Regions from separate parts of the Kosakonia sacchari SP1 genome, predicted to be linked through region 2. Evidence: predicted binding sites of a transcription regulator. Region 2 holds the regulator's gene; each other region holds the start of a gene.
What was found. Region 2 encodes PurR, which represses purine synthesis genes. Its sites were predicted from a motif close to CANGCAAACGTTTGCNTG; they were not measured.
Positions count from the first base shown of each region.

Region 1: C813_RS37735 (amino acid aminotransferase) is a predicted target of PurR. The motif match lies at 2,409-2,426, and genes of this name have one in related genera.
Region 3: gcvT (glycine cleavage system aminomethyltransferase GcvT) is a predicted target of PurR. The motif match lies at 2,776-2,793, and genes of this name have one in related genera.
Region 4: C813_RS23330 (nucleobase:cation symporter-2 family protein) is a predicted target of PurR. The motif match lies at 3,960-3,977, and genes of this name have one in related genera.

Region 1 covers NZ_CP007215.2:3,117,105-3,123,244, forward strand. Annotated here, with positions in the region: gene asnS (asparagine--tRNA ligase) at 1-566, shown strand, start outside; gene ompF (porin OmpF) at 1,169-2,302, shown strand; gene C813_RS37735 (amino acid aminotransferase) at 2,490-3,680, shown strand; gene C813_RS37740 (MBL fold metallo-hydrolase) at 3,726-4,373, opposite strand; gene C813_RS37745 (YcbK family protein) at 4,400-4,948, opposite strand; gene ldtD (L,D-transpeptidase) at 5,137-6,140, opposite strand, start outside.
Region 2 covers NZ_CP007215.2:2,711,017-2,717,156, reverse strand. Annotated here, with positions in the region: gene punC (purine nucleoside transporter PunC) at 1-859, opposite strand, end outside; gene punR (DNA-binding transcriptional activator PunR) at 972-1,883, shown strand; gene purR (HTH-type transcriptional repressor PurR) at 1,902-2,927, opposite strand; gene cydH (cytochrome bd-I oxidase subunit CydH) at 3,225-3,314, shown strand; gene C813_RS35780 (MFS transporter) at 3,483-4,652, shown strand; gene sodB (superoxide dismutase [Fe]) at 4,707-5,288, opposite strand; gene C813_RS35770 (C40 family peptidase) at 5,413-6,140, opposite strand, start outside.
Region 3 covers NZ_CP007215.2:822,028-828,167, reverse strand. Annotated here, with positions in the region: gene gcvP (aminomethyl-transferring glycine dehydrogenase) at 1-1,026, opposite strand, end outside; gene gcvH (glycine cleavage system protein GcvH) at 1,178-1,567, opposite strand; gene gcvT (glycine cleavage system aminomethyltransferase GcvT) at 1,591-2,685, opposite strand; gene ubiI (FAD-dependent 2-octaprenylphenol hydroxylase) at 3,109-4,311, opposite strand; gene ubiH (2-octaprenyl-6-methoxyphenyl hydroxylase) at 4,330-5,508, opposite strand; gene pepP (Xaa-Pro aminopeptidase) at 5,505-6,140, opposite strand, start outside.
Region 4 covers NZ_CP007215.2:87,054-93,193, reverse strand. Annotated here, with positions in the region: gene spoT (bifunctional GTP diphosphokinase/guanosine-3',5'-bis pyrophosphate 3'-pyrophosphohydrolase) at 1-1,125, shown strand, start outside; gene trmH (tRNA (guanosine(18)-2'-O)-methyltransferase TrmH) at 1,130-1,819, shown strand; gene recG (ATP-dependent DNA helicase RecG) at 1,823-3,904, shown strand; gene C813_RS23330 (nucleobase:cation symporter-2 family protein) at 4,030-5,415, shown strand; gene C813_RS23325 (AsmA family protein) at 5,537-6,140, shown strand, end outside.

The sequences.
Region 1 (6,140 bases), 410 kb from region 2:
AAGAGCGTCTGGATGACCTGAAGTTCTTTGAAGAGCGCGTGGACAAAGACGCAATTGGCCGTCTGGAGCGCTTCATTGCGGCCGATTTCGCCCAGGTTGATTACACCGATGCGGTCGCCATTCTCGAAAAATGCGGTGAGAAGTTCGAGAACCAGGTTTACTGGGGCGTTGACCTGGCTTCTGAACATGAACGTTACCTGGCCGAGAAACACTTCAAAGCACCGGTGGTGGTGAAAAACTACCCTAAAGATATTAAAGCGTTCTATATGCGTCTTAACGAAGATGGTAAAACCGTGGCGGCGATGGATGTGCTTGCGCCGGGTATCGGTGAAATCATCGGCGGTTCTCAGCGTGAAGAGCGTCTTGATGTCCTGGATGCCCGCATGGCAGAAATGGGGCTGAATAAAGAAGATTACTGGTGGTATCGCGATCTGCGCCGTTACGGCACTGTACCGCACTCCGGCTTCGGTCTCGGTTTTGAACGCCTGATTGCTTATGTGACCGGCGTACAGAACGTGCGTGATGTGATCCCGTTCCCGCGTACTCCGCGCTCCGCAACATTCTGATGTTCTAAAGGCCAGCGTTATCGCTGGCCTTTTTCATTTATGTGACGCCCGTCAACTTTTATTAACAGTTCACAAGTGTCATCATCGATCCCCACCGCGTTTTTTACTCTTCTTTGCACCTTTTTACACCTGAAAAACTTCTGTACAGAAATCACCCACTCTGTTTATTGCGGAATATGTCAGCCTGTTAATTAGCACTTTTGGTTAAAATACGCACAGCTATCTGGACGGCTAAATGCCGTTATAAGAAAACACACGGCACGAGCGTTTAGCGGATAAGAAAAGCCTTTAGCTTAATTAAATATAAGTAATTCATATAAATAGCAATGATGTCGCTCATTAAACCAGCGCCCAGTGCTGAACTTTGAGATGGTTCACAAAGTTCCCCGAAATACACAAAATCTTACACAATATTTCTTTTTGTTACTGCTTTAAGACATTTGTAGCACTTTCAGGGTAGCGAAACGTTGTTATGTTTGGAAAGATGCCTTTCAGACACAGAAAGACACCAAACTCTCATCGATAGTTCCGTAAATTTTTTTTGACGGAATTTATTGGCGGCAGTGGCAGGTGTTCAAAAAAACCAATGAGGGTAATAAATAATGATGAAGCGCAATATTCTGGCAGTGGTTATCCCTGCTCTGCTGGCAGCCGGTGCAGCTAACGCTGCAGAAATCTACAACAAAGACGGCAACAAAGTAGACATCTACGGTAAAGCTGTAGGTCTGCACTACTTCTCTAAAGACAACGGTGCCAACAGCTACGGCGGCAACGGCGACCAGACTTATGCACGTCTGGGCTTCAAAGGCGAAACCAAAATCAACGACCAACTGACCGGTTACGGCCAGTGGGAGTACAACTTCCAGGGTAACAACTCTGAAGGTGGTACCGATGCTCAAAGCGGTAACAAAACTCGTCTGGCATTTGCTGGTCTGAAATTCGGCGATTTCGGTTCTTTCGACTATGGTCGTAACTACGGTCTGGTATACGATGCAATCGGTGTAACCGATATGCTGCCAGAGTTTGGTGGTGATACCGCGAACAGCGATAACTTCTTCTCCAGCCGTAACGGCGGTCTGGCGACTTACCGTAACCACAACTTCTTCGGCCTGGTTGATGGTCTGAACTTCGGCGTTCAGTACCTGGGTAAAAACGAGCGTGCTACATCACTGACAGATTCTGCAGATGACATTACTCGTTCCAACGGCGACGGCTGGGCGACTTCTGTAAGCTATGACTTTGAAGGTTTTGGTATCGTTGGTGCATACGGCGCAGCGGATCGTACCAATACTCAGCAAGCTCTGACAACCTACGGTACAACAGGCGAGAAAGCTGAGCAGTGGGCAACCGGTATCAAATACGATGCTAACAACATCTACCTGGCGGCACTGTACGGTGAAACTCGCAACGCGACCCGTCTGAAAACAACTCTGCCTGGAGACACCGCTAAGTCTAACGGTTACCTGAACAAAACTCAGGACTTCTCCGTCGTTGCACAGTACCAGTTCGACTTCGGTCTGCGTCCGTCCATCGCTTACTACAAATCTAAAGCGAAAGATGTTGAAGGTATCGGTAGCGAAGATTACATCAACTATGTTGAAGTTGGTGCAACCTACTACTTCAACAAAAACATGTCTACCTATGTTGACTACATCATCAACCAGATTGATAAAGACAACAAACTGGGTGTAGGTTCTGACGACACCGTAGCAGTGGGTATCGTTTACCAGTTCTAATCAGTCACCCTCGACTGTTATATGCATATCAAACAGGGCCTTTGGCCCTGTTTTTTTATGCCTGCAAGATAAATCACGATGAGTTTTGAAAAGCATCGCGCTTTTTATCGCAAACGGTTGGCAATTCCTGTGTCAGCCGTTAACCTGATAGCGGATCTCCCTTCTGTCATCAAAATGGAACCTCGTCATGTTTGAGAATATAACCGCCGCCCCTGCCGACCCCATTCTGGGTCTGGCCGATCTGTTTCGCGCCGATGAACGCCCCAATAAAATCAACTTAGGCATCGGTGTCTATAAAGATGAAACCGGCAAGACCCCGGTGCTGACCAGCGTTAAAAAAGCCGAGCTTTATCTGCTGGAAAATGAAACCACCAAGAACTATCTCGGTATCGACGGTATTCCTGAGTTTGGCCGTTGCACTCAGGAACTGCTGTTCGGCAAAGGCAGCGCGATTATCAATGACAAACGTGCGCGCACCGCGCAAACGCCTGGCGGTACGGGGGGCCTGCGTGTGGCGGCGGATTTCCTAGCCAAAAACACCTCTGCAAAACGAGTTTGGGTGAGCAACCCGAGCTGGCCGAACCACAAAGGCGTGTTTAATTCAGCCGGTCTGGAAGTGTGTGAGTACGCTTACTACGACGCGCAAAACCATGCGCTGGACTTCGACGGTTTGCTGGCAAGCCTGAATAACGCCCAGGCTGGCGACGTGGTGCTGTTCCACGGCTGCTGCCATAACCCGACAGGTATCGATCCAACGCTGGAACAGTGGGAAACACTGGCGAAACTGTCCGTTGAAAAAGGCTGGCTGCCGCTGTTCGACTTCGCTTACCAGGGCTTTGCTCGAGGTCTCGAAGAAGATGCTGAAGGATTACGCGCGTTTGCTGCGCTGCATAAAGAGCTGCTGGTTGCCAGTTCGTTCTCGAAAAACTTTGGTCTGTACAATGAACGCGTCGGTGCCTGCACATTGGTGAGCGCGGACGCGGAAAGCGCCGATCGCGCATTCAGCCAGATGAAAGCCGTTATTCGTGCCAACTACTCTAACCCGCCAGCGCACGGCGCTTCCGTGGTTGCAACCATTCTCAGTAACGAGGCTCTGCGTGCCATTTGGGAGCAAGAGTTAACGGACATGCGTCAGCGCATTCAGCGTATGCGCCTGCTGTTTGTTAACACCTTGCAGGAGAAAGGGGCTAACCGCGATTTCAGCTTTATCACCAAACAGAACGGTATGTTCTCATTCAGCGGCCTGACCAAAGAGCAGGTGCTGCGCTTGCGTGAAGAGTTTGGTATCTACGCGGTTGCTTCAGGACGCATTAACGTCGCAGGCATGACGCCGGATAATATGTCACCACTGTGCGAAGCTATCGTTGCCGTACTGTAAGTTACGGCAGTAACAAAAAGGGTCGCCGAAGCGACCCTTTTTTATTTACCAGACCGGTAATTCATCTTGCAGGAACGGATTGTGCAACCGCTCATTGCCCAGCGTAGACATCGGGCCATGTCCGGGAAGGAAAGTAACATCATCGCCCAGTGGCAACAATTTGCGCTTGATGGAATCAATCAATTGCCCATGGTTGCCTTTCGGGAAATCGCTGCGCCCCACGCCGCCTTTAAAAATCACGTCGCCGGAAATCAGCAAGCGGGATTGTGCGTCGAAAAACACAATGTGCCCCGGCGTATGACCGGGACAGTGCAATACCTGCAGCGTTATTTTCCCCACCGTTACGCTGTCGCCTTCACTTAACCAACGATCGGGCGTCAGCGGCTGACACTCCTCCAGACCAAACATCCGGCTTTGTGCCGGCAGGCCTTGCAGCCAGAACTCGTCTTCTTTTTCCGGGCCGATAATCGGCACACCATAATGCTGTGCCAGTTCGGCTGCCGCGCCAACATGATCAAGGTGACCATGTGTAAGCAGGATCTGCGTGAGGGTCATGCCAGAAGCGTCCACTTCCTGAATAATCCGTTCGGCGTCACCACCGGGATCGACCACGGCGGCAAGTTGGGTCTGCTCACACCAGATAAGCGAACAATTCTGGGAGAACGCGGTAACCGGAATAATACGATAGTTCATACTGCTCCTGTAGCTCAGCCTGAGTTTTACCAGTGCCTTACCGGCCCGGTATCAATATGCACAAAGTTGCTGCTGGGGTAGTATCCTACACCACCTGCACGCAGAGATAACGCGGCTTTGCGAATATTACTCAGCGAAATCCCTTCAATATGGAAATCCATAGCCTGACCTTTGGTGTGATAGCTCTGTTTCGCCACACCGCGGCTGTGCGCGCGTAGTTCATTGTTGGTATCAACAGAACGGTAACCGGAGATCAGTTGCACCGGCTTGCGTGTTCCCAGCAGCCCTTGCAAACGGAAAAGATGGTCGAACAAACGAGGATCGATGGTTTTAATTTTATTCGCGCGGTAATCACGGAAAAAATGATTAAGTTTTGCTAATTCATCCTGAATATAGCCCCTGCCATCGAAGAACTCAGCTTTAATAGATTCACCGGTATTAAGATTGCTCAGCGTCAAAATACGCGGTCGTGGCGTGGAAAGGGTGGCAAAAGCCGGTGTTGGTAAGATGGCAGCACCGAGTGCGACCCCACCCAACGCCAGCAGTTTGCGGCGATTAGCGTCAAATTTATCCATGATAATAAATTCTACAGATAAGCAATGTTGAACAAAATTTATGCACTCTTATAGCGCACGAGAGGCACCTTACCGGGCTACAAACACCACGTCAAGGCTGCCTCATCCCAGTAAATACGGGCTCTGTAGCCTCCAGAGCCCATTTTCTACCAGTTATTACGACAACACGCTGACTGAAACTGCTTCATTTATCTGATTAATTGTTCAGCTTTCGATAAGATTTGTGCACCCGATCGCGCCGTCAGATCATAATTGTAAATATCTGTGCGATACTGCGTCCGCCCGTCAGCACCGACAAAGGCAGTCAGGTAATAGAGATTGACCGGGATATCATGACGAATATTGACATAACGCGTATCTCCCTGTTTTAGCGCATCCGAAATCCGCGTGTCGTTCCATCCCGCATCCTGCAACAGCATATTAGCGAGCTCAGAGGCTTTGTTGACGCGTACGCAGCCCGAGCTCAATGCCCGCGCCTCTTTCTGGAACAGATTGTGGTTCGGCGTGTCATGCAGATAGATAGCATCCGAGCTCGGCATATTGAACTTATAGCGTCCCAGCGAATTCTGTGCACCGGGAGCCTGCTGGAAACGGAACGGTAAGTTCGCGGGCGTTATGGTCGCCCAGTCAACCATATACGGGTCAATCGCTTCCTTACTATTCCATCCTCGCAATACGGTGTAGCCGTGGCGCTCAAGGTAAGTCGGATCGTTCCATACCTTCGGTAGAATATCCTTACGCGCCAGCGTTGGCGGCACGTTCCACGGCGGGTTAACCACCACGTTGTTCAGCGCGCTGCTCATCATCGGCGTTTTGCGGTCCGGGCGGCCCACGATCACCCGTGAGGCCAGCACCTGGTTACCGTTGAGGTAATAAACCAGCGAATATTCAGGAATATTGACCATAATGCCGGTCGAAAGTGTACCCGGCAGCAAACGCAAGCGCTGGATATTCAGCGCCAGCAATCCGGCACGCTGTGAAGGGCTCACGTTCAGCCAGTCACGCGTGCCCTGACCAATCACGCCATCCGCATGCAACCCTTGCCATGACTGGAAGCGTTTGACCGCTTCCACCAGCTGTCGGTCATATGCCGCGCGCGTCTGCGACGCTTTTTTCACGTGCTGAGCTGAAGGGCTGACAGCGACGTTATCACCAGGTAAGGCAATATTTGGTCCGCCATCCAGCATACCGG
Region 2 (6,140 bases):
CCCAGGTGGCGAGGACACTTAACGCGAAAGCCCCCAGCAGCCACGGCAGCAAGCGAAAACCCTGCCATTTCTGCAACGCGGCACGGCAACCGTAACCGCCCACCAAAAAGGCGATGGTTTGCGGCACATAACTGAGGCCAATAACCGATGGGCCATAACCCATTTCGTGAAGAATAAACGGCGAACCGGTCAGCCAGGCGAAGAAACTGGCCGAGCAGGCGGCATAGATAATCACATTCCCGCGATAGTCCCGGGCGCGCAGCAGATCCATAAAGGTCAGCGATTGTTCGTGGTGCTCAATCTTATTCGCCGGTGCTTTCAGTCGCCATGCCGGGATCATCAGAATCACTGTGATCGCCAGTAAGGTGGCGAAAATGGCCTGCCAGTTGAAATGCGCAAGGATCCAGGCTCCCAGCAGCGGTGCCAGAGCGGGTGTTAAACCAACGAGCGGCATAATGGTGGCGAAGATGCGATTGACGCGATGCGCGGGATAGTTATCCGTCACCAGCGCCTGCCAGCTTACTGTCGCGGCGCAGACGCCTACCGCTTGCACAAAGCGCAGCACCAGCAACAGGGTTGCATCGCGTACCCATAATGTTCCCAGACACCCCAGCGCGAAAATCGCCAGCCCGGCCAGCAACACCGGCTTGCGGCCATAGCGATCTGATAGTGGCCCCCATACCAGTTGCGCAATGGCAAAGCCCGCCAGAAACAGGCTTAAGGTTGCGCTAACCACCGCAGACGATGTGTGTAAATCTTGCTGTATCGCGCTGAAGGCGGGGAGGTACATATCAGTGGCTAAAAAGCCGAGCACGCTTAATCCCGCGAGCCAGACTAAAAATCCGTTGCCAGGTTGCATTAGTGTTTCTCTTTAATTGCAGGTAATCAGGGCTGTCGAGTGTAAGGAGTGCATTAGCGCTTGTGAAACGCTAATATTTGCGTAGTGGTTTCAAAATTTTTGCAGGCAGATTATGTGGTCAGAATATTCACTGGAAGTGGTTGATGCTGTCGCGCGCAATGGCAGTTTTAGCGTCGCGGCGCAGGAGTTACACCGTGTACCTTCTGCGGTGAGCTATACCGTGCGACAGCTTGAGGAGTGGCTGGCTGTTCCGCTGTTTGAACGCCGCCATCGTGATGTTGAGCTCACGCCTGCCGGGGTCTGGTTTTTGAAAGAAGGGCGAGCTGTTATCAAAAAAATGCAGATCACCCGTCAGCAGTGCCAGCAAATCGCCAACGGCTGGCGCGGGCAACTGGCAATTGCCGTCGACAACATCGTAAAACCTGAACGTACCCGGCAATTGATCGTCGATTTCTATCGCCATTTCAGTGATGTTGAGTTGCAGGTTTACCAGGAAGTCTTTAACGGTGTCTGGGATGCGCTTGCTGACGGGCGGGTTGAGCTGGCGATCGGCGCAACGCAGGCCATCCCCGTAGGTGGGCGTTATGCGTTTCGCGATATGGGAATGCTGAGCTGGAAATGCGTGGTTTCCAGTCGTCATCCGCTGGCGTCACTGGCAGGTCCGCTCAGCGACGATACCTTGCGCAACTGGCCTTCACTTATCCAGGAAGATACGTCCCGCTCGTTGCCGAAACGTATTACCTGGCTGCTGGATAATCAGAAACGCGTGATTGTCCCTGATTGGGCGTCGTCGGAGGCGTGCTTATCTGCAGGGCTGTGCGTGGGAATGGTGCCGGCACACTTTGCCCGCCCGCGGCTCGACAGCGGTGACTGGGTCGCGCTGAACCTGGAAAACCCCTTCCCGGACGCGGCGTGCTGCCTGACGTGGCAACAAAATGAGGCTTCCCCGGCGTTAAACTGGCTGCTGGAATATCTTGGGGACAGTGAAACGCTGAATGACGAATGGTTAAGGGAGCCGAATTAACGGCTCCGTAATAAGCGATTAGCGGCGATAATCGCGGAACGGGCCATCGGCCACTGAGCGACGCTCGACCAGGCGCGGATGCACTTCGATAGACTGCGACTCCTCGCGCTTGTTGACGATGCGATCAAGCAGCATGGTAAACGCCGTTTCTCCCAGCGAATCTTTCGGCTGGTGAATCGTGGTTAATGCCGGAGTGAAGAAGCGTGAGTTACGCACATTGTCATAACCAATCAGGGAAATATCCTGCGGTACGCGTAAACCCATCTCATCGGCAGCACACAGCGCGCCCATCGCCATAATGTCGCCACCGCAAAACACCGCAGTAGGGCGATGCGCCTGACCGAGGATTTGCTGCATCGCGCGATAGCCGGATTCCGGCTCGAAATCGCCCTGTACGATCCAGTTTTCCGGCACGGTGATAAGGGCTTCTTCCATCGCTTTCATAAAGCCAGCCAGACGGCCAGCGCCAGTGTTACGCTCCAGAGGGCCTGGGATCACACCAATATCGCGGTGTCCGCGATCAATAAGGTAGCGACCGGCCATATAACCGCCTTCGAAGGCGTTATCAATAACGGAGTCCGTAAAGTCGGCCTTCGCTTCGCCCCAGTCCATCACGACCATCGGAATATGGCGGTACTCTTCCAGCATGTTCAACAGCGATTCCGGGTATTCTGAACACATTACCAGCAAGCCATCGACACGCTTTTGCGCCATCATCGACAGGTAAGCACGCTGTTTTTCGAGGCTATTCCAGGCATTGCCAAGGATCAGGGTGTAACCCTTCTGGAAGCACTTTTTCTCTACGGCTTCAATAATTTCAGCAAAGTAGGCCGCTTCACTGCTGGTAGCCAGCAAACCGATCGATTTTGTGTGATTCACTTTCAGGCTGCGGGCGACAGCGCTGGGGGAATAGTGCAGCTCTTTAATCGCTGCCCACACGGCGTTGCGCGTCTCTTCGGCGACGAAACGGGTCTTGTTAATTACATGTGATACGGTTGTAGTGGAAACGTTTGCTCGTTTCGCTACGTCTTTAATCGTTGCCATCAGATATCACTCCAGACCATATCATAAGCTCCTGATAATACTTAAGGTAAACGTTTGCCTTTAATCACCCTGTACCCATCAAAGGGGGTGCGGTACGCCGGGAAAACGACACTGGACGTCAGGAGGGGAGTCAATGGCCGGTACGCTAATAAATTTAGCGTCGAATTTTGTCTGATCTTGAGCAAAAGGGGAAGTATTAAAACGTTTCTCCTGCGAATTCCCGCAAGATTTTTAAGATAATTTGTGCAAAAATGCGTTATCTCACTTTTTGTGGGGAAATTAAAAAGGGGAAAATTGATGAGCACCGATCTGAAGTATTCTTTAATCACTACCGTCATCGTTCTGAGCCTGATTGTTTTCGGCGGTCTGACTGCTGCACTGCATTGATCTATCGCGAGGGAGAGCCTCTTCTCCCTCGGTTTTCTGCCCCGCTATTGTTATCACCTCTGCAATAATCTTTTGTCATTCTGCTAACTTCTGTTTTTTGTGATAGCTGTCATACTTTTGACTTCAGCGACAGGGTCGCTAGTCGGCATGTCTTTTTTGGAGTCACAGATGAAAATTAATTTCCCTTTGCTTGCCCTGGCGATTGGCGCCTTCGGCATTGGTACTACCGAGTTTTCCCCGATGGGATTACTGCCGGTTATTGCCCGCGGCGTTGACGTTTCTATTCCGGCAGCGGGGATGCTGATTAGCGCCTACGCTATCGGTGTAATGGTTGGTGCGCCGTTAATGACGTTGTTGCTGTCTCATCGCGGCAGACGCAATGCCCTGATCTTTTTGATGGCAATTTTTACGCTTGGTAACGTGCTGTCGGCGATCGCGCCGGATTACACCACATTAATGCTGGCACGTATCGTCACTAGCCTGAACCATGGCGCTTTCTTTGGTCTTGGTTCGGTGGTGGCAGCAAGCGTGGTTGCCAAAGAGAAGCAGGCCAGCGCAGTCGCCACCATGTTTATGGGGCTGACCATTGCTAACATCGGCGGTGTACCTGCCGCGACCTGGCTGGGTGAAACCATTGGCTGGCGCATGTCGTTCATGGCCACTGCCGGGCTGGGTGTGATTGCTATGGCGAGCCTGTTCTTTTCGTTGCCGAAAGGTGGTGCTGGTGAGCGCCCGGACGTACGTAAAGAGCTGTCGGTACTGGTACGCCCACAAGTGTTGTCCGCATTGCTGACCACTGTGCTCGGCGCAGGTGCCATGTTCACGCTGTATACCTACATTGCGCCGGTACTGCACACCATTACCGATGCCACTCCCGTTTTTGTGACGGCGATGCTGGTGTTGATTGGCGTTGGTTTCTCCATTGGTAACTATCTCGGCGGCAAACTGGCGGATCGCTCGGTCACCGGCACGCTGAAAGGTTTTTTGATCCTGCTGATTGCCATCATGCTGGCGATCCCGTTCCTGGCGCGCAGTGAAGTGGGCGCAGCCATCAGCATGGTGGTGTGGGGCGCGGCGACGTTTGCGGTGGTTCCGCCGTTGCAGATGCGTGTCATGCGCGTTGCGCATGAAGCACCTGGCCTTTCATCTTCAGTCAATATCGGTGCCTTTAACCTCGGTAACGCGCTGGGCGCGGCAGCCGGTGGAGCAGTGATTTCCGCTGGGCTGGGTTATGATTTCGTCCCGGTTATGGGGGCGATTATTGCCGGGCTGGGTCTGCTGGTGGTGCTGTTCTCTGGCCGCTCTCAGCCAGAACGTGTCTGTGCCGCAGCAGAATAAATAGCACAAATGCAAAAAAGGAGGGGCTAGCCCCTCCTTTGTTTTATGCCGCGTTTATGCCGCTAAATTTTTGGCCACGAATGACCAGTTTACCAGCGCCCAGAAATGTTCGAGGTAGTTCGGACGCGCATTACGATAATCGATGTAATACGCATGTTCCCACACATCGACGGTTAACAGCGGGGTTGCGTCGCTTGTCAGCGGCGTACCCGCATTAGACGTTGAAACAATGGCTAATGCGCCATCCGCTTTTTTCACCAGCCACGTCCAGCCAGCACCGAAGTTTTTAACCGCAGCATCGGTGAATTGCGCTTTGAATTCGGCAAAGCTGCCGAAGGATTTGGCGATAGCCGCCGCCAGCTCACCAGCCGGTTCACCGCCAGCATTCGGAGCCAGGCAGTTCCAGTAGAAGGTATGGTTCCAGACCTGGGCGGCATTGTTGAACACGCCGCCTTCGCTGCTTTTCACAATCTCTTCCAGAGATTTACCTTCAAAAGCGCTGCCTTTGATCAGGTTGTTGAGGTTGGTGACATACGTCTGATGATGTTTACCATAGTGGTATTCCAGCGTTTCGGCTGAGATATGCGGCGCCAGGGCGTCTTTTGCATACGGTAATGCAGGTAATTCAAACGACATTGCTATTCTCCTTTCATTATTTTAATGACATCCAATAGCCCTACTGGATGTGCGGGTTAGGGTAGCAAATCGAAAGGTCACACAAAAGAGGGAGTTACCTGCCGCCGATGCGGCAGGTGAGGGGTTAGCGAATGGTTTTCGGCGTCACGACGCGACGCGCGCCGACATAATGACGCTGCCAGTAATCTTCACTCAGCGAGGTGACCTGAATATCCTGGCCGCTACGCGGAGACTGAATGAATTTACCATTACCGACGTACACGCCAACGTGATCGGCTGTACCACGGCCCTGGGTACGGAAGAACACCAGATCGCCGCTCTCCAGTTCCGCCACATTCACCGGCGATGCATCGCGCAGGTGATACATTTCATTGGCGGTACGTGGAATACGAAATTTCACCAGATCCTTATATGCGTAATAGACCAGACCACTGCAATCGAAACCGGTGCTCGGTGAGGTGCCGCCCCAGTGATAAGGCTTGCCAATCTGATTCATCAGTTTGGACATGGCGGTTTTTTGGGCTTTCTGAATGCGAACTTTATGCACATCGGCGATGGCGTTAGTGCTTTTGACCTTCACACAATGCGGCTTGTGTCCTTTGCGCGGCGTACATTTTTCAGTCCAGGTGACAGCGGTGGTTTTTAACGGGCTGGATGCATTACGACGCGAGGTGATTTTGCTGGCTTTTTTGCTGGTGGTAACTTTTTTGTTTGCCGGAGTTTTTTTGCTCTCCGTTGTTTTTTTGCTGGTGGTTTTTTCTGCCGGACTGCGACTGTTTTTCTTTGATGTCTTTTGTGATGTATTTTTTTTCTTACGTTCGGATGCTTTCGCCAGATGCGCTTTTTGCACGG
Region 3 (6,140 bases), 1.9 Mb from region 2:
GGCCAGCAGAACCTGCGAAGTACAGATGTTGGAATTGGCTTTCTCGCGGCGAATATGTTGCTCGCGCGTCTGCATCGCCATGCGCAGCGCGGTGTTACCGGCGGCATCTTTCGACACACCGATAATGCGGCCTGGCATGGAGCGTTTGTATTCATCTTTTGCGGCAAAGAATGCCGCGTGCGGGCCACCGTAGCCCATCGGCACGCCAAAGCGCTGCGCGGAGCCAAACACAATATCGGCACCCTGTTTGCCTGGCGCGGTCAGTTGCACCAGCGCAAGCAAATCAGCGGCGACACTGACCACAATTTTGCGGGATTTCAGCTCATTAATCAGCGTGCTGTAATCATGCACTTCGCCCGTCGTGCCGACCTGCTGGAGCAGTACGCCAAACACATCCTGGTGATCAAGGACTTTGGTCGCGTCATCAACAATCACATCAAAACCGAAGGTTTCGGCGCGAGTTCGCACGACGTCCAGCGTTTGCGGATGCACATCGGCGGCAACGAAGAAGCGGTTGGCACCTTTCAGTTTGCTGACGCGCTTCGCCATGGCCATTGCTTCAGTTGCGGCGGTGGCTTCATCCAGCAGCGACGCGGAAGCGATATCCAGCCCGGTGAGATCGAGCGTAACCTGCTGGAAGTTGAGTAGCGCTTCAAGGCGACCCTGCGACACTTCTGGCTGATACGGGGTGTAGGCGGTGTACCAGCCTGGATTTTCCAGCATGTTGCGCAGAATAACCGGCGGCAACTGCACGGCGGTGTAGCCCATGCCAATGTAAGACTTAAAGCGCTTGTTGCGGCTGGCAATCGCTTTCAGCTCGGCCAGGGCCGCAAACTCAGTGGTCGATTCCCCAACCTGCGGCGGTGTGGCAAGCTGGATGTCTTTTGGCACGATCTGGCCAATCAGTGCGTTTAACGAATCCGCGCCAACTGTGTTCAGCATCTCCTGCTGTTGCTGAGCATCCGGCCCAATGTGACGTCCAATAAAAGCGCCACGGTTTTCAAGCTGGCTTAAAGTCTGTGTCATGAGCGATGGTTCCTGAAACGTGCAGTGAATCGATTTGGAAATTATCTGAATACGCTAAATCCTTCGCGTTGCAGGAAGGCGGCGACGCAGCAATCCCCAAAGGGATGAGCGAGGAAGCCAACACGTCCGCAACGCGAAAGATGGCGCGTATTTACTCGTCTTCGAGCAGTGCGGCGTAGGCTGTTGCGTCCAGCAGGGCGGCAACTTCTGTTTCGTCGCTGGCCTTAATTTTGAAGATCCAGCCTTCGCCATACGGCTCGCTGTTGACCAGCTCCGGCGAATCCGCCAGTTGCTCGTTGACCGCCACGATTTCACCGCTGATTGGCGCGTAGATATCAGAAGCCGCTTTTACCGATTCGGCAACGGCGCAATCATCGCCCGCGCTAACCGTCGCGCCCGCTTCCGGCAGATCGACAAACACCATATCGCCCAGCAGTTCCTGTGCGTGTTCGGTGATGCCAACGGTGTAGGTGCCGTCCGCTTCTTTGCGCAGCCACTCATGTTCTTTGCTGTATTTCAGTTCGCCTGGTACATTGCTCATTTCATTCTCTCCAGATAAAAAGATTACGCGACGGGTTTACCAGCGCGTACAAAAACAGGTTTAGTGACTTTCACCGGCATTTCGCGGTTGCGGATCTGTACAACGGCATTTTCGCCGATCCCCGCCGGAACACGTGCCAGTGCAATACTGTAGCCGAGCGTTGGCGAGAACGTACCGCTGGTGATCACGCCTTTTTGCACATTGCCTTGCGCATCGGTGAAGTGCACCGGCAGTTCATTACGCAATACGCCTTTTTCCGTCATCACCAGGCCAACCAGCTGTTCGGTGCCTTTTTCGCGTTGCAGTTCCAGCGCTTCACGACCGATAAATTCACGATCCTGCGGCTCCCAGGCGATCGTCCAGCCCATGTTCGCGGCCAGCGGAGAGATACCTTCATCCATCTCCTGACCGTACAGGTTCATACCCGCTTCCAGACGCAGCGTATCGCGCGCGCCCAGGCCGCAAGGTTTCACGCCCGCATTGACCAGCGCTTGCCAGAAGCTGGCCGCCTTTTCATTAGGCAGCGCAATTTCATACCCTGCTTCGCCGGTATAACCGGTGGTCGCAATGAACAGATCACCGGTTTCCACGCCAAAGAACGGTTTCATTCCTTCAACGGCGTGGCGCTGCTCGTCAGTGAATAGGCTGGCGGCTTTCGCCTGTGCGTTCGGGCCTTGTACCGCGATCAACGACAAATCATCACGGACGGTGATGTCGATGGCATAAGGCTCAGCGTGTTGGGAAATCCAGGAGAGGTCTTTTTCGCGGGTGGCGGAGTTTACAACGAGGCGGAAGAAATCTTCAGTGAAGTAATAGACGATTAAGTCATCAATCACGCCGCCCGAGGCATTTAGCATGCCGGTATAGAGCGCTTTACCGGGCTTGGTGAGTTTAGCGACGTCGTTTGCCAGCAAATAACGCAGAAACTCCCGGGTACGGCTGCCTTTGAGATCGACGATGGTCATGTGCGACACATCAAACATTCCGGCATCGGTGCGCACCGCGTGGTGCTCGTCGATTTGCGAGCCGTAATGCAGCGGCATCATCCAGCCATGGAAATCCACCATGCGGGCACCGTTTAGCGTGTGTTGTTCGTATAAAGGGGTCTGCTGAGCCATCTTTTCCTCGTCGAATAAGCTGAGCCATCACGTTTTTCGGCGGCGTGATTTGCGCCAAAACAACTGGTGCCGACACCGTTTTACGACGTCGACGCAAACGTTCTCTTTAGCCTGAACTTATCACCGAAAGCAGTGCTTAACCATAAAGAAGAATGGTCCATCACATTAGCTTATGACCCATCACGCACAAAATGCCATCAGAGCATTATTCTGGTGAATAACGATTCACCCTTCATTAAAAATCAGCATTACCGACAAAGGAGAAGAGATTGCAGCATTTCACTCTGCAAAAGAGAGGATTTTCCCGAAAAGAAAAAAATGCGACATGAGAAAATCTAATCCGAAAAATGAGGTGAAATTAGAATATTTCAAATGAGGAGGAAGTATCCCTTCCCGGGACCGGGAAGGGAAAGTGTGACGCAGTTAACGTAACCACTCAGGCAGGTCGTTAAGCCCCATCGCCTGGCGTAACAAACGGGTTTTCACCCCGGGAAGGGTATCTGCCAGTTTCAGGCCGATATCACGCAGCAGCTTTTTCGCCGGGTTTGCACCCGAGAAGAGTTCGCGAAAACCCTGCATTCCGGCCAGCATCAACGCCGCGCTGTGTTTGCGGCTGCGCTCATAGCGGCGCAAATAGAGATGCTGGCCAATGTCTTTACCTTCGCGACTCAGGCGCTTCAGCTCGGTTATCAACTCCGCGACATCCATAAACCCGAGATTAACACCCTGCCCCGCCAGCGGATGAATAGTGTGCGCAGCATCGCCAACCAGCGCCAGACGGTGTCCGGCAAACTGGCGCGCATAGCGTCCGGTGAGCGGATATACCTGACGTTCGCTCTCAACGCGGCACAGCCCAAGACGGTTATCGAACGCCACGCACAGCGCCTGGTTGAATGCTTCCTCACTCGCCTGCTGCATGTCTTTCGCCTGCTCTGGCGGCAGCGACCAGACAATTGAGCACAAATGCGGATCGTTAAGCGGCAAAAAAGCGAGAATGCCGTCGGCGTGAAACACCTGGCGCGCCACCGCCTGATGCGGTTCATCGGTGCGAATAGTCGCCACGAGCGCATGATGATGGTAATCCCAGAACGTTAACGGAATATCGGCCTTGTTACGCAGCCAGGAGTTCGCACCATCTGCGCCAACCACCAGCCGTGCGGTAAGCATGGTGCCATCTTTTAAGGTCAGAAACGCGTCGTTTTCGCCCCACGCCACCTGCTGCAACTCAGCCGGAGCCATGAGGGTAACATCCTTGCACTGCCGGGATTTATCCCACAGCGCCTGGTGGATCACCGCGTTTTCAATAATGTAACCAAGATGGCTGTAGCCCATGCTCTGATCGTCAAACGCGATGCGGCCAAAACTGTCTTTGTCCCACACTTCCATACCGTGATAACGCCCGGCACGTTGGGCAATAATATTTGACCAGACGCCAAGGTGCGTCAGTAACTTTTCGCTGGCAGCATTAATCGCTGACACGCGCAGCGCCGGGGGAGCATCTTCCCCCAGCGGTGTCGGTTCATTCTGCTCCAGCACCGCCACGCGCAACCCGCTACCCTGTAAACCACAGGCCAGCGCCAGCCCGACCATACCGCCGCCGACAATCGCAACATCAACACTCTGCACTCTTCGCTCCTTTTGTCTTTAACGGGCAACCCAACCGAGGGTACGTTGCGCCAGCGCATCGCGCGCCGGGGTAAATAATTCCATCGCCATCAGCCCGGCATTCCGCCCAACAACCAACGGCATCCAGTGATTGGCAAACAGATGCACCAGCCCATCGGTGACGCCGATAGTGGCTTTTTTATCTGCATGACGGCGATCACGGTAGCCGGTCAACACAGGGTAGCAACCGACATCTTGTTGCGCCGCCCACGCCTCAGCCAGCGTTTCCGCCAGTGTCATCACATCGCGCATGCCGAGGTTAAAACCCTGCCCGGCGATAGGATGCAGCGTCTGCGCGGCATTGCCGACCAGCACCGCACGGTGCGAGACCGGCGAAGAGGCCGCGGTCAGCGTCAGCGGATAAACGCTGCGTTTGCCCACATGCAGGATGCGCCCGAGCCGCCAGCCAAAAGCCTTTTGTAATTCGTGACTGAAACGTTCGTCAGACCAGGCGGCAACCTGCTGCTGTTTTTCCAGCGGATGGCACCACACCAGCGAACAGCGACCTTGTGACATCGGCAACATTGCCAGCGGGCCGTGTTCGGTAAAACGCTCAAACGCCCGCCCCTGATGCGCCACAGAAGTGGTGACGTTGGCGATAACCGCCGCCTGGTGATAAGGCGCTTGCTGCCAGTCCACACCCAGTTGCTCACCCATGCGTGAACGGGAGCCGTCTGCCGCCACCAATAACCGACCGGTAATGCATTCACCGCTTTCCAGCGTCACGCTCACCTGTTGCTCATTACGGGCAACCGTACTGACTTTCGCCGGGCAATGCAGCGTCACGCCGGGGGCATTTTGCAACAGCGTGAACAGCCGCTGCCCAACGTCATGCAGTTCAACAACATAACCAAGCGCATCGATGTGGTAATCCTGTGCATCCAGCGTGACAAAGCCTGCATGGCCGCGATCGCTGACATGAACCGTTGAAATTGGCGTTGCGCAGGATGTGATGGCTTGCCAGATGCCAATACGCGCCAGCTGCTGGCAGGTGCCTGCCGCTAACGCAATGGCGCGGGCGTCAAATCCCGGATGCGCGGATGCGCCAGGAACGCTGGCTTCTACCAGATGAACAGGTAATTTGCCGTGAGTAAGATGAGAAATCGCCAGCGCAAGCGTTGCGCCCGCCATGCCACCGCCAACAATGATCACGCTCATGAACGTGGTGCCGCCATCAGCGCTTCAATCTCGTCAGCGCTTTTCACGACGCTGGCGGTCAGATTTTCGTTGCCGTCTTCAGTGATGACGATGTCATCTTCAATACGAATGCCAATACCGCGATACTGCTCCGGCACATCAGCATCCGGCGCGATGTAAAGGCCTGGTTCAACCGTCAGCACCATGCCTGGCGCCAGTTCACGCGAACGATCTTTGCCATAGACACCAACATCGTGCACATCCAACCCGAGCCAGTGGCTTAAGCCGTGCATGAAAAACGGGCGATGCGCGTTTTTTTCCACCAGCTCATCGACTTCACCTTTCAGGATGCCGAGCTTCACCAGCCCGGTAATCATGATGCGCACCACTTCGCTGGTCACTTCCTGGATCGACGTACCTGGGCGGAAAAGCGCAAGGGCACGTTCCAGTGACGCCAGCACAATATCGTAGATTTCGCGCTGCGCCGGGGTGAATTTGCCGTTTACCGGGAAGGTACGGGTTATATCGCCGGCATATCCTTTGTATTCACAACCGGCATCAATCAGCACCAGATCGCCATCACGCATCTGGCTCTCATTTTCCGTGTAGTGCAGGATGCAGCCATTGACGCCGGAACCCACGATGGTGTTATA
Region 4 (6,140 bases), 2.3 Mb from region 2:
GAGATGGGGGTTGCCGCGCACTGGGCATATAAAGAGCATGGCGAAAGCAGCACCACCGCGCAAATCCGCGCCCAGCGCTGGATGCAAAGCCTGCTGGAGCTGCAACAGAGCGCCGGTAGTTCGTTTGAATTTATCGAGAGCGTTAAATCTGATCTCTTCCCCGATGAGATTTATGTTTTCACCCCGGAAGGCCGTATTGTCGAGCTGCCCGCTGGCGCCACGCCGGTGGATTTCGCCTATGCGGTGCACACGGATATCGGCCATGCCTGCGTTGGCGCGCGCGTCGACCGCCAGCCGTATCCGCTGTCGCAGTCGCTCTCCAGCGGCCAGACGGTAGAAATTATCACCGCACCGGGCGCACGCCCAAATGCCGCATGGCTGAACTTTGTCGTCAGCTCGAAAGCACGCGCCAAAATCCGTCAGATGCTGAAAAACCTCAAGCGTGACGACTCGGTGAGCCTCGGCCGCCGTCTGCTGAATCACGCGCTGGGCGGAAGCCGCAAACTGGCAGAAATTCCGCCGGAACATGTGCAGCGCGAGCTGGATCGCATGAAGCTCGCCTCGCTCGATGATTTGCTGGCAGAAATCGGCCTCGGCAACGCCATGAGCGTCGTGGTTGCGAAAAACCTGCAGCAAGGGGAAGCCGTGCAAAGCACGCAAGCACCGGCTGGCGCAAACGGTGGTCATCTGCCGATTAAAGGCGCAGACGGCGTACTGATCACCTTTGCAAAATGCTGTCGTCCCATTCCTGGTGACCCAATTGTCGCGCACGTCAGTCCCGGCAAAGGGCTGGTTATTCACCATGAGTCCTGCCGCAACATTCGTGGCTACCAGAAAGAGCCAGAGAAGTTCATGGCTGTCGAGTGGGACAAAGAGACCGCGCAGGAATTTATCACCGAGATCAAGGTGGATATGTTCAACCATCAGGGCGCACTGGCGAACCTGACGGCAGCGATAAATACGGCCTCTTCGAATATTCAAAGCCTGAATACTGAAGAAAAAGATGGTCGCGTCTACAGCGCGTTCATCCGTCTGACGGCGCGCGATCGCGTCCATCTGGCGAATATCATGCGCAAAATCCGCGTGATGCCGGATGTGATAAAAGTCACCCGCAACCGAAACTAACTTTATGAATTCTCAACGTTATGCGCGTATCCGCGAGATGCTCGCCAGGCGTCAGCCGGATCTGACGGTCTGCATGGAGCAGGTTCACAAGCCTCATAACGTCTCCGCCATTATCCGCACCGCGGACGCCGTTGGCGTGCATGAAGTTCACGCTGTCTGGCCGGGTAACCGCATGCGCACCATGGCCTCGTCTGCTGCGGGCAGCAATAGTTGGGTGGAAGTGAAAACCCACCGCACCATTGGCGATGCCGTCAGCGTGCTGAAAGCGCGCGGCATGCAAATCCTCGCAACCCATCTGTCTGATAACGCCGTTGATTTTCGCGAGATCGATTACACTCGCCCGACCTGCATTCTGATGGGCCAGGAGAAAACCGGGATCACTCAGGAAGCGCTGGATCTGGCGGATCGGGACATCATTATCCCGATGACTGGCATGGTGCAATCACTGAATGTTTCTGTGGCATCCGCCTTGATCCTTTACGAAGCGCAACGCCAGCGGCAAAACGCAGGTATGTATGAACGTGAAAACAGCATGTTGCCGGATGAAGTTCAGCAACGTCTGCTGTTTGAGGGTGGCTACCCGGTGCTGGCGAGAGTCGCGAAACGCAAGGGCCTGCCTTACCCTCACGTTAATACGGAAGGCCAAATCGAAGCCGACCCGACGTGGTGGGCAATCATGCAGGCGGCGGGATAACCGATGAAAGGTAAGCTGCTCGATGCGGTGCCATTAAGTTCGCTGACCGGTGTCGGCGCGGCGCAGAGCAGCAAGCTGGCGAAAATCGGCCTGCATACCGTTCAGGATCTCCTGCTTCATCTCCCGTTACGCTACGAAGATCGTACCCAGCTTTACCCAATTGCCGACCTGCTACCAGGCGTTTACGCCACGGTGGAAGGCGAGGTGTTGAACTGTAATATCACCTTCGGCGGGCGCCGGATGATGACCTGCCAGATTAGTGACGGCACGGGCATTCTCACGATGCGCTTTTTTAACTTCAACGCGGCGATGAAAAATAGCCTCGCCACTGGCCGCCGTGTGCTGGCCTACGGGGAAGCGAAACGCGGGAAGTATGGCGCGGAGATGATCCATCCCGAATACCGCGTGCAGGGCGATCTCAGCACCCCGGAATTGCAGGAAACCCTGACGCCGGTTTACCCCACCACCGAAGGCATCAAACAAGCGACACTGCGCAAGCTCACCGACCAGGCGCTGGAATTACTGGCGACGTGCGCCATCAGCGAACTGCTGCCGCCGGAGCTGGCACAAGGCATGATGAGCCTGCCAGAAGCGCTGCATACGCTGCATCGCCCGCCGCCGTCACTGCAATTAAGCGATCTGGAAAGCGGGCAGCACCCGGCGCAGCGCCGTTTGATCCTTGAAGAATTACTGGCGCACAACCTCAGCATGCTGGCGTTGCGCGCCGGTGCGCAGCGTTATCATGCGCAACCACTCAGCGCCAGAGATGAACTGAAAAACCGCCTGCTGGCGTCGCTGCCGTTTAAACCAACCGGCGCACAAACGCGCGTGGTCACCGAGATCGAGCGCGATATGGCGCTGGATATGCCAATGATGCGCCTGGTGCAGGGCGATGTGGGCTCTGGTAAAACGCTGGTTGCAGCACTGGCAGCGCTGCGGGCGATTGCCAATGGAAAACAAGTGGCGATGATGGCTCCCACCGAACTGCTGGCAGAGCAGCACGCTAACAATTTCCGCACCTGGTTCGCGCCGCTTGGCGTGGAAGTGGGCTGGCTGGCGGGTAAGCAAAAAGGCAAAGCGCGCCAGGCACAGCAAGAGGCGATTGCCAGCGGTCAGGTACAAATGGTGGTGGGCACCCATGCCATTTTCCAGGAACAGGTGCAGTTTAACGGCCTTGCTCTGGTGATTATCGACGAACAGCACCGCTTTGGCGTTCACCAGCGGCTGGCGCTGTGGGAAAAAGGTCAGCAGCAGGGTTTTCACCCGCATCAGTTGATCATGACGGCAACACCGATCCCGCGCACGCTGGCGATGACCGCCTACGCCGATCTCGACACCTCGGTGATCGACGAACTGCCGCCGGGCCGTACACCGGTCACTACCGTCGCCATTCCGGATACGCGCCGCAACGAGATTATCGACCGCGTGCGCAGCGCCTGCACCAGCGAAGGCCGCCAGGCCTACTGGGTTTGTACACTGATTGAAGAGTCCGACCTGCTGGAAGCGCAAGCGGCGGAAGCGACCTGGGAAGAGCTAAAACTGGCGTTGCCGGAGCTGAATGTTGGCCTGGTGCATGGCCGCATGAAACCAGCAGAAAAACAGGCGGTGATGCAGGCGTTCAAACAGGGCGAGCTGCATCTGCTGGTCGCCACCACGGTGATTGAAGTGGGCGTGGATGTGCCAAATTCCAGCCTGATGATTATCGAAAACCCGGAGCGGCTCGGTCTTGCGCAACTCCACCAGCTACGTGGCCGCGTTGGGCGTGGTGCGGTGGCCTCCCACTGCGTACTGCTCTACAAATCCCCATTGTCAAAAACCGCGCAAAAACGTCTGCAAGTACTGCGCGACAGTAACGATGGCTTTGTGATTGCGCAAAAAGATCTGGAAATTCGCGGCCCCGGCGAACTGCTTGGTACCCGCCAGACCGGCAACGCGGAATTCAAAGTCGCCGACCTGCTGCGCGACCAGGCGATGATCCCGGAAGTACAACGTGTAGCCCGCCATATTCATGAGCGTTATCCACAGCTTGCCGAAGCGCTGATCGACCGCTGGATGCCGGAAACAGAACGCTACTCCAACGCCTGAGTTTTAGAACCTTATCCCGTAAAACGAACACCCCTTAGAAAAGTATGTTTTTAGCATAGCAACCGTTTGCTTTTACCAAACAGTCCGATAAAATCAGCGCTTTTCCATCCAGGGGATTGCTTGAGATGTCCGTAAACACCATCGAGTCAGAAAGTGCGCAACCGGTTGCGCAGACTCAACCCAGCGAATTGATCTACCGCCTTGAAGATCGCCCGCCGCTGCCGCAGACCCTGTTTGCCGCGTTACAGCACCTGCTGGCGATGTTTGTTGGCGTTATCACGCCCGCGCTGCTCATCTGCCAGGCGTTGGGTTTACCGGCTCAGGACACTCAGCACATTATCAGCATGTCGCTGTTCGCCTCGGGCGTCGCCTCTATTATTCAGATCAAAGCATGGGGGCCGGTCGGCTCCGGGTTGCTCTCGATTCAGGGCACCAGCTTTAACTTTGTTGCGCCACTGATCATGGGTGGTACCGCGCTGAAAACCGGCGGTGCGGACGTGCCCACGATGATGGCTGCGCTGTTCGGCACCCTGATGCTGGCCAGTTGCACTGAAATGGTCGTCTCCCGCATTCTGCCGTTTGCGCGGCGCATTATTACCCCGCTGGTTTCCGGCGTGGTGGTGATGATTATCGGCCTGTCGCTGATCCAGGTGGGGCTGACCTCCGTTGGCGGCGGTTTTGCCGCGATGGGCAACCACACCTTCGGCGCGCCGAAAAACCTGCTGCTGGCAGGCGTGGTTTTAGGGCTGATTATTCTGCTTAACCGCCAGCGCAACCCGTATCTTCGCATTGCATCGCTGGTGATCGCTATGGCGGTTGGCTATGTGCTGGCGATGTTTATGGGCATGCTGCCGGCATATAGCGCACCGGCAACGTCTTTTATGGTGCCAACGCCGCTTTACTACGGCCTGAGCATTGACTGGACCCTGCTGCTGCCGCTGATGCTGGTATTTATGATCACCTCGCTCGAAACCATCGGTGACATCACCGCCACGTCTGACGTTTCCGAGCAGCCCGTCGCTGGACCTCTGTATATGAAACGCCTGAAAGGCGGCGTGCTGGCAAATGGCCTCAACTCCTTTGTTTCCGCTGTTTTCAACACTTTCCCGAACTCCTGCTTCGGCCAGAACAATGGTGTTATTCAACTGACCGGCGTTGCCAGTCGCTATATCGGCTTCTTCATTGCGGTGATGCTGATGGTGCTCGGCCTGTTCCCGGCGGTCAGCGCTTTTGTACAGCAGTTGCCTGAACCGGTACTGGGCGGTGCAACGCTGGTGATGTTCGGTACTATCGCCGCATCCGGTGTGCGCATTGTTTCCCGCGAACCGCTGAACCGCCGTGCGATCCTGATTATCGCGCTGTCGCTGGCTGTGGGCCTCGGTGTTTCCCAGCAGCCGCAAATCCTGCAATTCGCCCCGGACTGGCTGAAAAACCTGCTCTCTTCCGGCATTGCTGCAGGTGGGATCACCGCGATTGTACTGAATCTGATTTTTCCGCCAGAGAAAAACTGATAACCCCCGCGGCAACGGGACGAAAACCGTTGCCGCTGTAACGCCCTTTCATCATTCCGCCCTTGAGCATTGCGCATAAATCGTGCATAACTGCCAGACTGGCAACTGGGGATGGAAGATCATGAAATTTCTTGGAAAGCTGCTCCTTTTCGTTGTTATCGCCCTGCTTGTGGCGGTCATCGCCTGCTATTTCCTGCTGCAAACCCGCTGGGGCGCAACGCAGGTCAGCAAGTGGGTGAATGATAACAGCGGCTATCACCTGACCTTTGAAGCGATGGATCACCGCTTCTCCTCCCCTTCCCATGTGTTGCTGAAAGGCGTAAATTTTGGCCGCAAAGGCAAACCGGCAACGCTGGTCGCCAAAACCGTCGATATCGGGCTGAGCAGCCGACAAATTACCGATCCGCTGCACGCCGATACCATTTTGTTACAGGACGGCACGCTAAATCTCTCCCCGGCAGCCGCACCACTGCCCTTCCAGGCCGACCGTCTGCAATTGACCAATATGGCCTTTAACAGCCCGACCACCGGCTGGGATCTCAGCGCCCAGCGCGTCACTGGCGGTGTTGCGCCGTGGCAACCCGTCGCGGGAAGTGTACTGGGCAGCAAGGCGCAAATTCAGATGAGCGCCGGTTCGCTGACGTTAAACGGCGTTCCCGCCAGTAACGTGTTGATTCAGGGCAGTATCGATAAAGATGTCGTTACGCTAACTACTATTGGCGCGG